2 regions of the Rhizobacter sp. P2_G4 genome follow, and region 2 is predicted to be linked to the other one. Evidence: riboswitches for the same ligand, from Rfam matches in the RefSeq annotation. Region 2 holds a riboswitch; the other holds the start of a gene.

Region 1 (6,235 bases), on a different contig from region 2:
CACGGACCCGGTGGCCGTCTCGCCGCGCGCGGCAAGCTCGAGCGCGTCAGTGCGCCGTCGCTCGCCTTCGCTGCGGAAGTCCCACAGGTCATACGTGCCGTCACTGCAGTAGCGGTCGTAGTTGCCTTCTGCATCGCAGCCGTAAGGAAAGGCGAGGCGGTCGTCTGTGCGCAAGCGCTGGGTGGCGGCGTGCGCTGTGAGCCGCCAGCTGCCCATGTTGTGGGTGGCGCGGACTGAGGCGGTGTTCGCGTCCATCACCACAGGCTGCGACCAGGGCTGGTTGTTGAGGTTGATGCGCGGATCGACCGGCGCCGGCACCGTGGAGCCGAGCATGCTGAAGCCCGGCTGGCTCAGCTGCGAGCGATGGCTCGTCTCGAACTCGGCTTCGAGCAGCGTGCTCGGGCTGATGCGCCAGTCGCCTGCCACCGACATCAGGTTGCGTTCGCCCTTGGCATCACGCAGCCGAGGGTCGATGTGTTCATAGGCTGCATTCACCCGCACGCCGAACACCTGCTGCTCGCCGAACCGCTGGCTGATGTCGACGGCACCCAGCACCGAGCCGTGCTCGCGCCAGCCGAGTTGCACGTTGCGCAGCGGCGCGTCGGTAGGGCGCTTGACCACGAGGTTCACCAGCCCGCCCGGCGAACTGGTGCCGGCCTGGATGCCACTCGTGCCCTTGAGTATCTCGATGCGGTCCTTGTTCTCGAGCGGGATCGAGGTTTCCGCGTTGATGGGCAAGCCATCGCGCCGGTAGTTGAAACGGTTGTCGAGCACAAAACCGCGGACGGCAAGGAAGTCCCAGTAGCCCTCGGAGTTATAGGCGTCGCTGACGGACGGGTCGATCTTCACGACATCGGCCAGGCGCAGTGCGCCGCGGTCACTCAGCTGTTCAGCGGTGAGGACGGTGGCCTGTAGCGGCGTCTGCGACAAGGGCACATTGCCCCAGCCCGAAACGCCGGCCGCAGGGTCGGCCCTGCCCGTGACAGTGACAGGCGCAAGCGTCGTCGTCTGTGCATGGACGACCGTGGCGAGCAACAAGGCCGCAGCAGCAATGGGAGAGCGTGAAAAGCGGAACGAGCGATTGGTTGCCATCGTGATGTCCATAGATCGATGGCAGGTCGGCTGACACGGGCCACGGATCCGTGAACACGGCCGGGCTTTTGTGCATGCTTCCCTGCGCGAGGATTACCTCAATCAGGTTCAAAGGGACTTTCTCAGTCGACCGCTGCTCTGCCTTCAGAACGAGCGTTCAACACCCCTAGCGAGTGCTGCGCAGAGCGCGCAGCGAGCGGATTATCAACCGATTCAGAGATCGGGAAGTTGCGTACTGCTATGCGCTGCGCCTCGAGACCTCAGCACGAACGGTGCTGAGCAGACAAACAGCACGAGCGAAGCGAAGTGCCTCATCAAGCCACGCCCGCGGAACCGGCTTTGCCGGGCCGCCAGGCGGCGCCCCTTGGGGGCAGGAGCGCAGCGACTGGGGGGCTCAATCAAACGTCGGCGTCTCGACGCCAAGCACCTTGTGCAACTTCGGGCTGGTGGTCGTGTACTGCAGGTGAATGCGCTTCTCCGGAAAGATGTATGGCGCCGCGCCAAAAGCAGCGAGCGCCGCTTCGTGGAAGCCCGACAGGATCAGCTTCTTCTTGCCCGGATAGGTGTTGACGTCGCCCACGGCAAAGATGCCCGGCGTGTTGGTCTCGAACTTCTCGGTGTCGACGACGATCTGCTTGCGCTCGAGGTTCAGGCCCCACTCGGCAATCGGGCCGAGCTTGGGGCTCAGCCCGAAGAAAACCATCAGCACATCGAGCGGCACCACGCGGGTGATGCCGTCGCTGCCGGTGACCTTCACGCTGGTGAGCCGACCATCGGTCTCTTCGATACCGGTGATCTGGCCGATGAGGAACTGCATCTCATACGCGTCGCACAGTTCCTTCATCTTCGCAACGCTGGCCGGCGCGGCCTTGAAGCCGTCACGGCGGTGCAGCAGGATCACGCTCTCCGCCTTGTGCGGGCCTTCCTGCACGAAGTTAAGTGTCCAGTCGAGGGCCGAGTCACCGCCGCCGACGATCACGAGGTTCTTGCCCGCGAACTGGGCTGGGTTCTTCACGCGGTAGAACACCTGCGACTCGTTGTGCTTGTCGAGCCCGTCGACCTTCAGCAGGCGCGGCTGGAAGGAGCCGACGCCGCCAGCGATGAAGATGGTCTTGGTGAGGAAACGCGTGCCCTTGCTGGTCTCGACGTAGAAGCGGCCGTCGTCTTGCTTCTGCACGACAGTCACTTCTTGTCCGAGGTGGAAGGTCGCACCAAAGGGCTCGATCTGCTTCAGCAAGTTATCGGTCAACTCCTTGCCTGTGCACACGGGCACGGCAGGGATGTCGTAGATGGGCTTGTCGGGGTACAGCTCGATGCACTGGCCGCCGGGGTAGGCAAGCGAATCGATGATGTGGGCCTTGATCTCCAGCAGGCCGAGCTCGAACACCTGGAACAGGCCAACCGGACCCGCGCCCACGATGACCGCATCGGTCTCGATCGGGCCCTCGTGCGAGTTGGCGGTTTTGGAGATCTCCACGTTGACGTTCAATTCCATGGTGTTGCGTTGACTACTACTTGATCAGTTCGGACAGCTTGCCGGTCTTGTCTTTCCAGTCGTCGGCATCGGGCAAGGGCGCCTTGCGTTTGGTGATGCTGGGCCAGCCGCTCTTGGCCAGGTCGGCGTTGATCTTGATCATGTGCTGCTGGTCGCCGGGCACGTCTTCCTCCGGCATGATGGCGTTGACCGGACACTCGGGGATGCAGACTGCGCAGTCGATGCACTCGTCGGGGTCGATGGTCAGGAAGTTCGGGCCTTCGCGGAAGCAATCGACGGGACAGACGTCCACGCAGTCGGTGTATTTGCAGCGGATGCAGGCTTCGGTGACGACGTGGGTCATGGCTCTGGCTTTGAAGTGGCAGTTGGACGGGCATCGCCGACAGGCGAAGCCATTGATTTTAAAGGCTCGCCGCAGGTCGCGACGGATGGCTCTGTTGGCAAAGGGCTGTTCAGCGCACGTGCTCCGGCCCCGACTGTCACGATGGTCGGCCTGCCTGCGTGCAGCACGCCTGCTTCGGCCAGCGTGCGCACGGTGTGGTCGCTGTGCAAGGCGTCGGGCCAGCCGGCTCGCGACACCACGCTCACCGGCGTCTCCGCAGGCCAGGTGGCGGACATGAGTTGGCGAGACAACGAGGCCAGTTGCTTGCCGGCCATGTAGAAGACTTCGGTGTCGGCTGTGCGGGTGGCGTTCAGATCGCCGCTGCGCGTCATCGCGGTGGCGAGGCTGACGCTGCGGCCGGTGCCGCGGCGTGTCAGCGGCCGCTGGCTGCTGGCTGCCGCCGCGATGGCCGCCGTGACGCCGGGCACCACTTCGCAGGCGATGCCGGCTTCGGCGAGCGCATGAAGCTCCTCTTCCAGCCGACCGAACACGCTGGGGTCGCCACCTTTGAGGCGAACCACGGTGCCGCCTTCCCGAGCGCACTTCACGAGCAAGGCATTGATGGCGGTCTGGCCGGTGCTGTCGCAGAAGCCGCGCTTGCCGACATCGAGCCAACGGGCGCGCGGTACGAAGTCGCGCAGGGCAGGGTCGGTGAGGGCGTCGAACAACACGACATCGGCCTGCGCGAGCAAGCGTGCCCCGCGCAAGGTGATCAGGTCGGCGGCCCCAGGGCCAGCACCGATGAAGATCACGCGTCCGGCCATGATCAGGCGGCACCCTTCACGAGCAGCGCACCGCTGGTGCGGTTGCTGGCGGGGTCGACGATGATGAGCGAGCCGCCCACGCGGTTGGATTCATACGATTCCACTGGCAACGCCTGCTGCGTTTCGATGATCACGTGGCCGATCTCGTTGACCGCGAGCTGGTTGGCCTCGATCGCTTCGAGCGTGTGGATGTCGAGCCGGCTTTCGATGCTGGCGATGCGTGCCTGCACCCAGCGGTTGCCATGGCGCACCCAGTACTTGCGGCCCACCACGGCAGGCTCGGTGTCGAGCCAGGCGAGGGTGGCCGAGAAGCGCTGAGCTTCATGGATGGTCTGCGGCGTGGCGATCCAGTCGCCGCGCGACACGTCGAGCTGGCGATCGAGCACCACGCCGGCGGATTGGCCGGCCTCGACCACGTCGACCACCTCGCCGGCGAGCCGCACTTCGGCCACCGTGGCGATCTGGTTGCTCGGGAAGAGCTGCACCGTGTCGCCGGCCTTCACGCGGCCGTGGGCCACGCGGCCGTACAGCGAGCGCGGCTGGTTGCCGGTGCCTTCGCCTTCGCGGCTGACGTATTGCACGGGGATCAGCAGATCGCCGTCCTTGCGTTCCTGCAGCGCGGGCAGCGATTCCAGCAACTGCAGCAGCGACGGGCCGTTGTACCAAGTGGCGTCCAGCGGCTGGGTCACGTTGTCGCCCCGCAGCGCAGAGACCGGGATGATGCCGGCGATTTCGATGCCAGCCTGCTTGGCGAAGTCGCGCAACGCGATGCTGACGGCCTCGAAGGCCTGCGCCGGGTCGCTCACCGCGTCGAGCTTGTTCACCGCGAAGACGATGCTGGGCACACGCAGCAGATGGGCCAGCAGTGCATGACGGCGCGTCTGCGGCAGGAGTGGCACGGGCACGGCATGCGTATCGAGCTTGGTGATGTCGACAAGCACCACGGCGGCATCGCTGCCGGCTGCGGCCGTCACCATGTTGCGGGTGTACTGCTCGTGGCCAGGCGCATCGGCAATGATGAACTTGCGCTCCTTGGTCGCGAAGTAGCGGTAGGCCACATCGATGGTGATGCCCTGCTCGCGCTCGGCCTCCAAGCCGTCGGTCAGCAGCGAGAGGTCGATGGGCGCGCCCGCGGCACGCTTCTCCAGCGTGTCGAGCTGGTCCGCGAGGATGGCGCGGCTGTCGAACAGCAGGCGGCCGATCAGCGTGCTCTTGCCGTCGTCAACGCTGCCGGCGGTGAGGAAGCGCAGTGCGCGGTGGTCTTTGATTGCTTGCGTGGTCATCTCATTCTCAATTGCTTTTGATCCAGCGGCCGCCGTGGAACTGGCTTTGCCAGGCCACCGGCGGCGCCCCCTTGAGGGGGAGGCGCGCAGCGCTTCGGGGGTGGGTCAGAAATAGCCTTCTTTCTTGCGACGTTCCATCGACGCGTCGGAGGTGCGATCGTCCATGCGGGTTGCTCCGCGCTCGCTGACGGTGACCTTCAGCGTCTCGGCGACGATCTCGGTGGCGTTGGTGGCCGGGCTTTCAACTGGGCAGGTGCAGGTCATGTCGCCCACGGTGCGAAAGCGCACCTCGGCCGTTTCGACCGTCTCACCGGCTTCGGGTGGCGTGACCTCGGTCAAGGGCACCAGCAGACCCTTGCGGCGAATCACCTGGCGTTCGTGCTTGTAGTACAGGCTCGGCAGCGGGATGTTCTCGCGAGCGATGTACAGCCACACGTCGAGCTCGGTCCAGTTGCTGATCGGGAAGGCGCGCATGTGCTCGCCCGGCTTGATGCGGGTGTTGAACAACGTCCACAGCTCAGGGCGTTGTTCCTTCGGCTGCCACTGGCCGAAGCTGTCGCGGTGGCTGAAGATGCGCTCCTTGGCGCGGGCCTTCTCTTCGTCGCGGCGGGCGCCGCCCATCAGCACATCGAAGCGGTGTTCTTCGATGGCTTCGAGCAGTGCGACGGTCTGGTGGCCGTTGCGCGACTCCAGCGGGTGCGACAGGCGCACGGTGCCGCGCTTGATGGAATCTTCAAGGTGGCCGACGACCAGGCGCTCGCCCATCTCGGCGACGCGGCGGTCGCGGAACTCGATCACTTCGGGGAAGTTGTGGCCTGTGTCGACGTGCAGCAGCGGGAAGGGCAGGCGGCCCTTGTATTCGCCGTCTTTGCTTTTCGACTTGAAGGCCTTCTCGGCCAGGCGCAGCACGACGCACGAGTCTTTTCCGCCGGAGAACAACAGGGCAGGGCGCTCGAAGGCGGCGACCGTTTCACGCAGGATGAAGATGGCCTCTTCTTCCAGCCAGTCGAGATGGGTGTGGTCGAGGGCGGGGAGCAATTGCTCCACCGTCAGCGGGGCGTTCATTTGTGTTCTCCGATCATCGATACAGCAGCCGCGTTGGCGTCGTCAGCAGCGCCATGCACGTGCAGGCCACACTCCTTGGCCTTCTCGTCTTCCCACCACCAGCGGCCGGCGCGAAAGTCTTCTCCCACGGCGATGGCACGCGTGCAGGGCTCGC
Region 2 (6,235 bases):
TCGGGGTCGACGCCGTGCAACGGCTCGCCGAAGCGGCGGACGGCCCGAGCGCACAAGCCGCAGCCGAGATCGCGCGCTGCCACGGCATCGCTCTCGCCTACGGCTACCCGGAACGCGGCCAGAACGGCAGCGTCTACAACGCCGCGCAGTTGCTCGGCGCCGATGGCAGCACGCTCGGCCGCTGCCGCAAGACCTGTCTCTACGGCGACCTCGACCGCTCGATGTTCATGCCCGGAGACGCCAGCGAAGCGCTGGGCTCGCTGAACGGCTGGCGCATCGGCCTGTGCATCTGCTACGACATCGAGTTCCCCGAAACCGCACGCCGCCTCGCCATCGCGGGTGCCGATGCCATCATCGTGCCAACCGCCAACATGGAAGCCTTCGACGTCGTCACCCGTGTGCTTGTGCCGGCGCGCGCCGTCGAGAACCAGGTGTTCGTGGCCTATGCCAACTACTGCGGCAGCGAGGGCAGCCTGCGTTACGGTGGGTTGAGCTGCGTGGTGGCACCCGATGGTGAAGCGCCCATGGTGGCTGAACGCGACGAGGCGCTCGTGTTCGCCGAGTTGAGCAGCGAGCGCCTGAGCGCTTCACGCAGCAAGTACACCTACCTGGCGGACCGCGTACAAGGAATCTGATTCACGCAGGAGCCGGCTTGCATGGCATGCTGAAGTCAACGTGGTAGTGCTCGTCATGGCGCACCCACGGCTTGCCCTTCATGAACGTCAGGTTCTGCCGCAGATAGGGGCCGCGGGGCGTAGAGAAGAGCTTCGGGAAGAACGCGTTGTCGAGGATGACGAGCGCAATGCCCACACGCCTGGCCTTGGCAGCGACATGCAGCTGGTAAAGGTGCTCTGACAACGCCACGAAATCGATCTGGTAGTCCTCGTACTTCGCATTCGCATCGAACTCGATATCGTAGCCCAATCGATTGGTCGGGCCCGTGGGCAGCGGTACCGACTTGCCCGCCTTGTTTCGCACCGGCACGAAGAAGTCGATGGACAAGCCATTCTGGTGAGTACGGTGAGGCCGGATGCGGCCGCCGGACGGCCAACCCGTTTCCCCATAGACGTAGGTGACGGACGGGTCCGCAACCGCCAGCGCCGCGTAGGCCGAGACGATCACATCCGAGACCTTCGAATGGACATGCGTGCGGCCGGCCGTGGCGCCCAGCGTGCTGTATGCGGTGAAGTTGGGTCCGCTGACAGGGAGCTTCACGCTGCCTTCGATCCGACCCTTGCTCACCGTGCCGAAGCACTGGCTCTCAATGGCCTGAGCTGCTCCGACTGGTGCACACATCATGGCAACCCAGAGCAAGGCGAGATGTGTCGTCGGTCGGAACATGCAGGCTGAGAGCTCGAGAAACGCGAACCGTACCAGACGCCGCGTCTCATCGAAGCTCTCAAACTCGAACAGATCGCGTCAAAGGACCGAGAACAACCGAGCGTTGACCGGCTCAAAAAATGGGCACACAATCGCCCTCGCTCCGGGGTGCACGTGGACAGCGTGCTGAGATGGTCACCAACCAAACCCGCGAACTTGATCCGGCTAGTACCGGCGAAAGAAGAGCTGTCACCCTTGACCCCAAGGCCCATCGTGGCCGGGGCTGCCGGGGTCACCTTCGGAGCATGCGTAGCCACTGCTCACGAAGGAACCTCGATGAACGCACCCGACAAGCTCGAAGCCCTGCTCACCCTCACGCGTGAGCCGTTCCCAGCCTCGCAGAAGACCTACCTGACCGGTAGCCGCGACAACGTGCGCGTGCCCTTGCGCGAGGTGAGCCTGACGAACGGCGAGACCGTCGCGCTGTACGACACCTCGGGCCCGTACAGCGACCCGACGGCAAGCATCGACGTGACGCGCGGCCTGCCCGGCGTGCGCGATGCATGGATCGCCGAGCGTGCCGACACGGAGAGCTACACCGGCCGCATCCGCCATGCGCTGGACGACGGCATCAAGCACGAGGCCTACGAGGCCGACCGCATCGAGGCACTGCGCCGCGCCGCCGCCGCGCTGCAACGCACACCGCGGCGCGCCAAGGCCGGTGCCAACGTGACGCAGATGCACTACGCACGCCGCGGCATCGTCACGCCCGAGATGGAGTACGTGGCGCTGCGCGAGAACGGCAAGCGCGAATGGATGGCCGAGTACCTGGCCGACGAAGCACGCGAGCAGCGCCTGCGCGGCAACCCGATGGGCGCCAGCATCCCAAAGATCATCACGCCGGAGTTCGTGCGCGAAGAAGTGGCACGCGGCCGCGCCATCATCCCGGCCAACATCAACCACCCCGAGGTGGAGCCGATGGCGATCGGCCGCAACTTCAAGGTGAAGATCAACGCCAACATCGGCAACTCGGCGGTCACCTCCAGCATCGAAGAAGAGGTCGAGAAACTGGTGTGGGCCACGCGCTGGGGTGCCGACAACGTGATGGACCTGAGCACCGGCCGCAACATCCACACCACGCGTGACTGGATCGTGCGCAACAGCCCGGTGCCCATCGGCACGGTGCCGATCTACCAGGCGCTGGAGAAGGTGGGCGGCGTGGCTGAAGACCTCACCTGGGAGATCTTCCGCGACACGCTGATCGAGCAGGCCGAGCAAGGGGTCGACTACTTCACCATCCACGCCGGCTTGCGGTTGCCCTTCATTCACCTGACGGCGAACCGGCGCACCGGCATCGTCTCGCGCGGCGGCTCGATCATGGCCAAGTGGTGCATCACCCACCACAAGGAAAGCTTTCTCTACACGCACTTCGAAGACATCTGCGACATCATGAAGGCCTACGACGTGAGCTTCTCGCTCGGCGACGGCCTGCGCCCCGGCTCGGGTGCCGATGCCAACGACGAAGCGCAGTTCGCCGAGCTGCGCACGCTGGGCGAGTTGACGCAGATCGCCTGGAAGCACGATGTGCAGACCATGATCGAAGGCCCGGGCCACGTGCCGATGCACCTGATCCAGGCCAACATGGACGAGCAGCTGAAGCACTGCGCCGAAGCGCCGTTCTACACACTCGGCCCGCTCACGATCGACATCGCGCCCGGCTACGACCACATTGCCAGCGCCATCGGTGCCGCCATGATCGGCTGGATGGGCACCGCGATGCTCTGCTACGTGACGCCCAAGGAGCACCTCGGCCTGCCCGACCGCAATGACGTGAAGCAGGGAATCATCGCGTACAAGATCGCGGCTCACGCGGCCGACATCGCCAAGGGCCACCCCGGCGCACGGGCACGCGACGAGGCGCTGTCGAAGGCACGCTTCGAGTTCCGCTGGACCGACCAGTTCAACCTCGGCCTGGACCCGGACACCGCACGCGACTTCCACGACGAGACCTTGCCGAAAGACAGCAGCAAGGTCGCGCACTTCTGCAGCATGTGCGGGCCGAAGTTCTGCTCGATGAAGATCACGCAGGACGTGCGCGACTACGCGGCCGCGAAAGGCGTGGCCGACGCGGCAGCGCTGGAAAGCGGCATGGCCGAGAAGTCGGCGCAGTTCAAGGCGGGCGGCGGCGAGATTTACATCCCGATCCACGCAAAAACCTGAAGCCATGTCGTCGACCATCGGCATCGCCGGTGCGGGCCTGCTCGGCCGGCTGCTGGCGTGGAAGCTGGCGAGAGCCGGCCATCGCGTCAGCGTATTCGACCCGGCACAAGCGCCACAGCCGAGCTTCGATGGACGGCAGGCGGCTGGCTACACGGCGGCCGGCATGCTGAGCCCGCTGGCTGAGCTCGACAACAGCTCGGCGCATGTGGCCGCGCTGGGCTGGCGCTCGATCGCGTTGTGGCGCGAGATCGTGTCGGCCTTGCGAGCCAGGCCGCACTTCTCGGAGCGCGGAAGCTTGCTGCTGGCGCATCGCAGCGACAGCGGCGCAGCGCAGCGCGTGCTGGCGCGCCTGTCGACCGCAGCACCCGGCACACCGCAAGCACAGGCGCTGTCATCGAACGCCATGCAATCGCTGGAGCCCGCGTTGCAAGGCGCCGCGCACGCCTGGCTGCTGCCGCAGGAAGGGCAGATCGACACGGTGGCCACGATGCTGGCCTTACAGGCCGAAGCGCCCGACGTCGACTGGCATTGGGGCGTGTCGGTCGACACCTTGCGCCCCGGCGAGTTGAGCCTGAGTGACGGCTCATGGCACCACTTCGACTGCGTCTTCGATGTGCGAGGAATCGGCGCACGGCCCGCGCTGCCAGTGCGCGGTGTACGTGGAGAAATCATCTGGCTGCACGCGCCCCGCCACGGCCTCGCCCGCCCCGTGCGACTGCTGCATCCGCGCCACCGCGTGTACCTGGTGCCGCGCTCCAGTGACGTGGTGCTGGTCGGTGCCAGCGAGATCGAGAGCGAGGACCGCTCGGCCATGTCGCTGCGCAGCGCGGTCGAGCTGATGGCGGCAGCGCACAGCGTGATGCCCGCGCTGGCCGAAGCCCGCATTCAGCGGCTGGACGTCAACCTGCGGCCCGCCCTGCCCGACAACGAACCACGCGCCGACATCGAGCCCGGGCTGGTTCGCATCAACGGCCTGTTTCGCCATGGCTGGCTGCTCGCCCCCGCGCTGGTGGAAGACGCGTTGCAGCGCTGCGGCCTCGGCGCCACGTCCACCACACCGGAGATGGCGACATGATGTCGACCGACACGATCGCCGTGCAGCTCGACGGCCGGCCCGTGCCGCTCGCCGCCGGCACCACGCTGGCCGAGCTGGTGGAGCAACTGGGTCACGCGCCGCAAGGCGTCAGCACCGCCGTCAACGGCCTGTTCGTCGCGCGCGGCCAGCGCGCCGGCTGTCTGCTGCAAGCCGACGACGCGGTGCTCCTCTTTCAACCCATCGTGGGCGGATGACCATGAACAACCCCTTGAACGACGACTCCTGGCACGTCGGCGACGTCACGCTGCACAGCCGCTTCCTGCTCGGCACGGCCGGCTACCCATCGCCACAGATCCTGCACGACGCGATCGTCGCCGCGCGCACGCAGGTCGTCACCGTCGGCCTCAAGCGCACGCTCGCGGCAGCTGGTGACAACGGCTTCATCGCGCTGATCCGCCAGGCCCTGCGCGAGAAGGGTGCTCGCCTGCTGCCCAACACCGCCGGCTGCCGCAGCGCGCGCGAGGCAGTGCAGCTGGCACATATGGCGCGCGAGCTCTACGACACCCCGTGGATCAAGCTCGAAGTGGTGGGCGACGAGCACACGCTGCAGCCCGACCCGTTCGAGCTGCTCGCTGCGGCCACGCAGCTTGCGCGCGAAGGCTTCACCGTCTTCCCGTATTGCACCGACGACCTCGTGCTGTGCCGCCGCCTGCTGGATGCCGGCTGCCCGGTGCTGATGCCCTGGGGCGCGCCCATCGGCTCGGGCCAGGGCCTGCTGAACCCCTTCGCGCTGCGCACGCTGCGCGAGCGTTTGCCCGATGCGACCTTGATCATCGACGCCGGCATCGGCGCACCCTCGCACGCCGCGCAAGCGATGGAGATGGGCTTCGACGCCGTGCTGCTGAACTCAGCGGTGGCACAGGCGCGTGAGCCGGTGTCGATGGCACGCGCCTTCGGCCTGGCCATCGAAGCAGGCCGCACGGCATGGCGCGCGGGTGTGATGGCACCGCAAGACTTTGCCGTGGCGAGCACGCCGGTCGGTGGCGAACCCGTCTTGCTCGGCGGGGCGGCATGAACACGCCCCCAATCATCTGGAGCATTGCAGGCACCGACAGCGGCGGCGGTGCCGGCCTGAGCGCCGATCAACGTGCGGCCGGTGCCTTCGGCGTTCACCTGTGCCCCGTTGTGTCCACCGTGACCGCGCAGAACTCGCGCGCCGTCACGCACATCGAGCCGATGCCCGCCACGCTGATCGACAAGCAGCTGCATGCGTTGGCCGACGACATGCCGCCGCGCGCGATCAAGACCGGCCTGCTCGGCAGTGCTGAACAAGTGCGACTGGTGGCGCAGTGGGTCGACCGGCTGCGGCAAGCCGGCCCGGTGGACCTGGTGATCGACACGGTGCTTGCATCGACGACAGGCACGCGCTTCGCCGACCCGTCCACCCTGGCCGCATACCGAGATGAGCTGCTGCCACGCGCGACCGTCATCACGCCCAACCGGCGCGAGGCGCTGCAACTGCTGGGCGAGCCCGTGGACTCGACGGTCCTTGCTGCAGGTGACTTGCCCGCCCTCGCGCGGAGGCTGCGTGCTGCCGGTGCGCAAGCCGTCTGCATCACCGGCGGCGACGGCACCGACGTCGACGGGCAAACCATCGAC

The links. A riboswitch is a leader RNA that binds a small molecule or an ion and turns the genes downstream of it on or off. The one in region 2 is predicted to bind thiamine pyrophosphate.
Region 1: it holds a riboswitch for thiamine pyrophosphate, as region 2 does, so the genes downstream of both, AC1DYS_RS23825 (TonB-dependent siderophore receptor) here and thiC (phosphomethylpyrimidine synthase ThiC) in region 2, are expected to answer to the same signal.

Annotation. Positions count from the first base shown of each region.
Region 1 is NZ_JBFUFG010000007.1:301,640-307,874, reverse strand. It holds gene AC1DYS_RS23825 (TonB-dependent siderophore receptor) at 1-1,092, opposite strand, end outside; TPP riboswitch at 1,155-1,270, opposite strand; gene AC1DYS_RS23820 (NAD(P)/FAD-dependent oxidoreductase) at 1,487-2,587, opposite strand; gene fdxA (ferredoxin FdxA) at 2,604-2,930, opposite strand; gene cobA (uroporphyrinogen-III C-methyltransferase) at 2,927-3,733, opposite strand; gene AC1DYS_RS23805 (sulfate adenylyltransferase subunit 1) at 3,736-5,016, opposite strand; gene cysD (sulfate adenylyltransferase subunit CysD) at 5,122-6,081, opposite strand; gene AC1DYS_RS23795 (phosphoadenylyl-sulfate reductase) at 6,078-6,235, opposite strand, start outside.
Region 2 is NZ_JBFUFG010000010.1:60,369-66,603, forward strand. It holds gene AC1DYS_RS26075 (carbon-nitrogen hydrolase family protein) at 1-635, shown strand, start outside; gene AC1DYS_RS26080 (penicillin-insensitive murein endopeptidase) at 637-1,341, opposite strand; TPP riboswitch at 1,475-1,580, shown strand; gene thiC (phosphomethylpyrimidine synthase ThiC) at 1,657-3,540, shown strand; gene AC1DYS_RS26090 (FAD-dependent oxidoreductase) at 3,545-4,615, shown strand; gene thiS (sulfur carrier protein ThiS) at 4,612-4,830, shown strand; gene AC1DYS_RS26100 (thiazole synthase) at 4,833-5,651, shown strand; gene thiD (bifunctional hydroxymethylpyrimidine kinase/phosphomethylpyrimidine kinase) at 5,648-6,235, shown strand, end outside.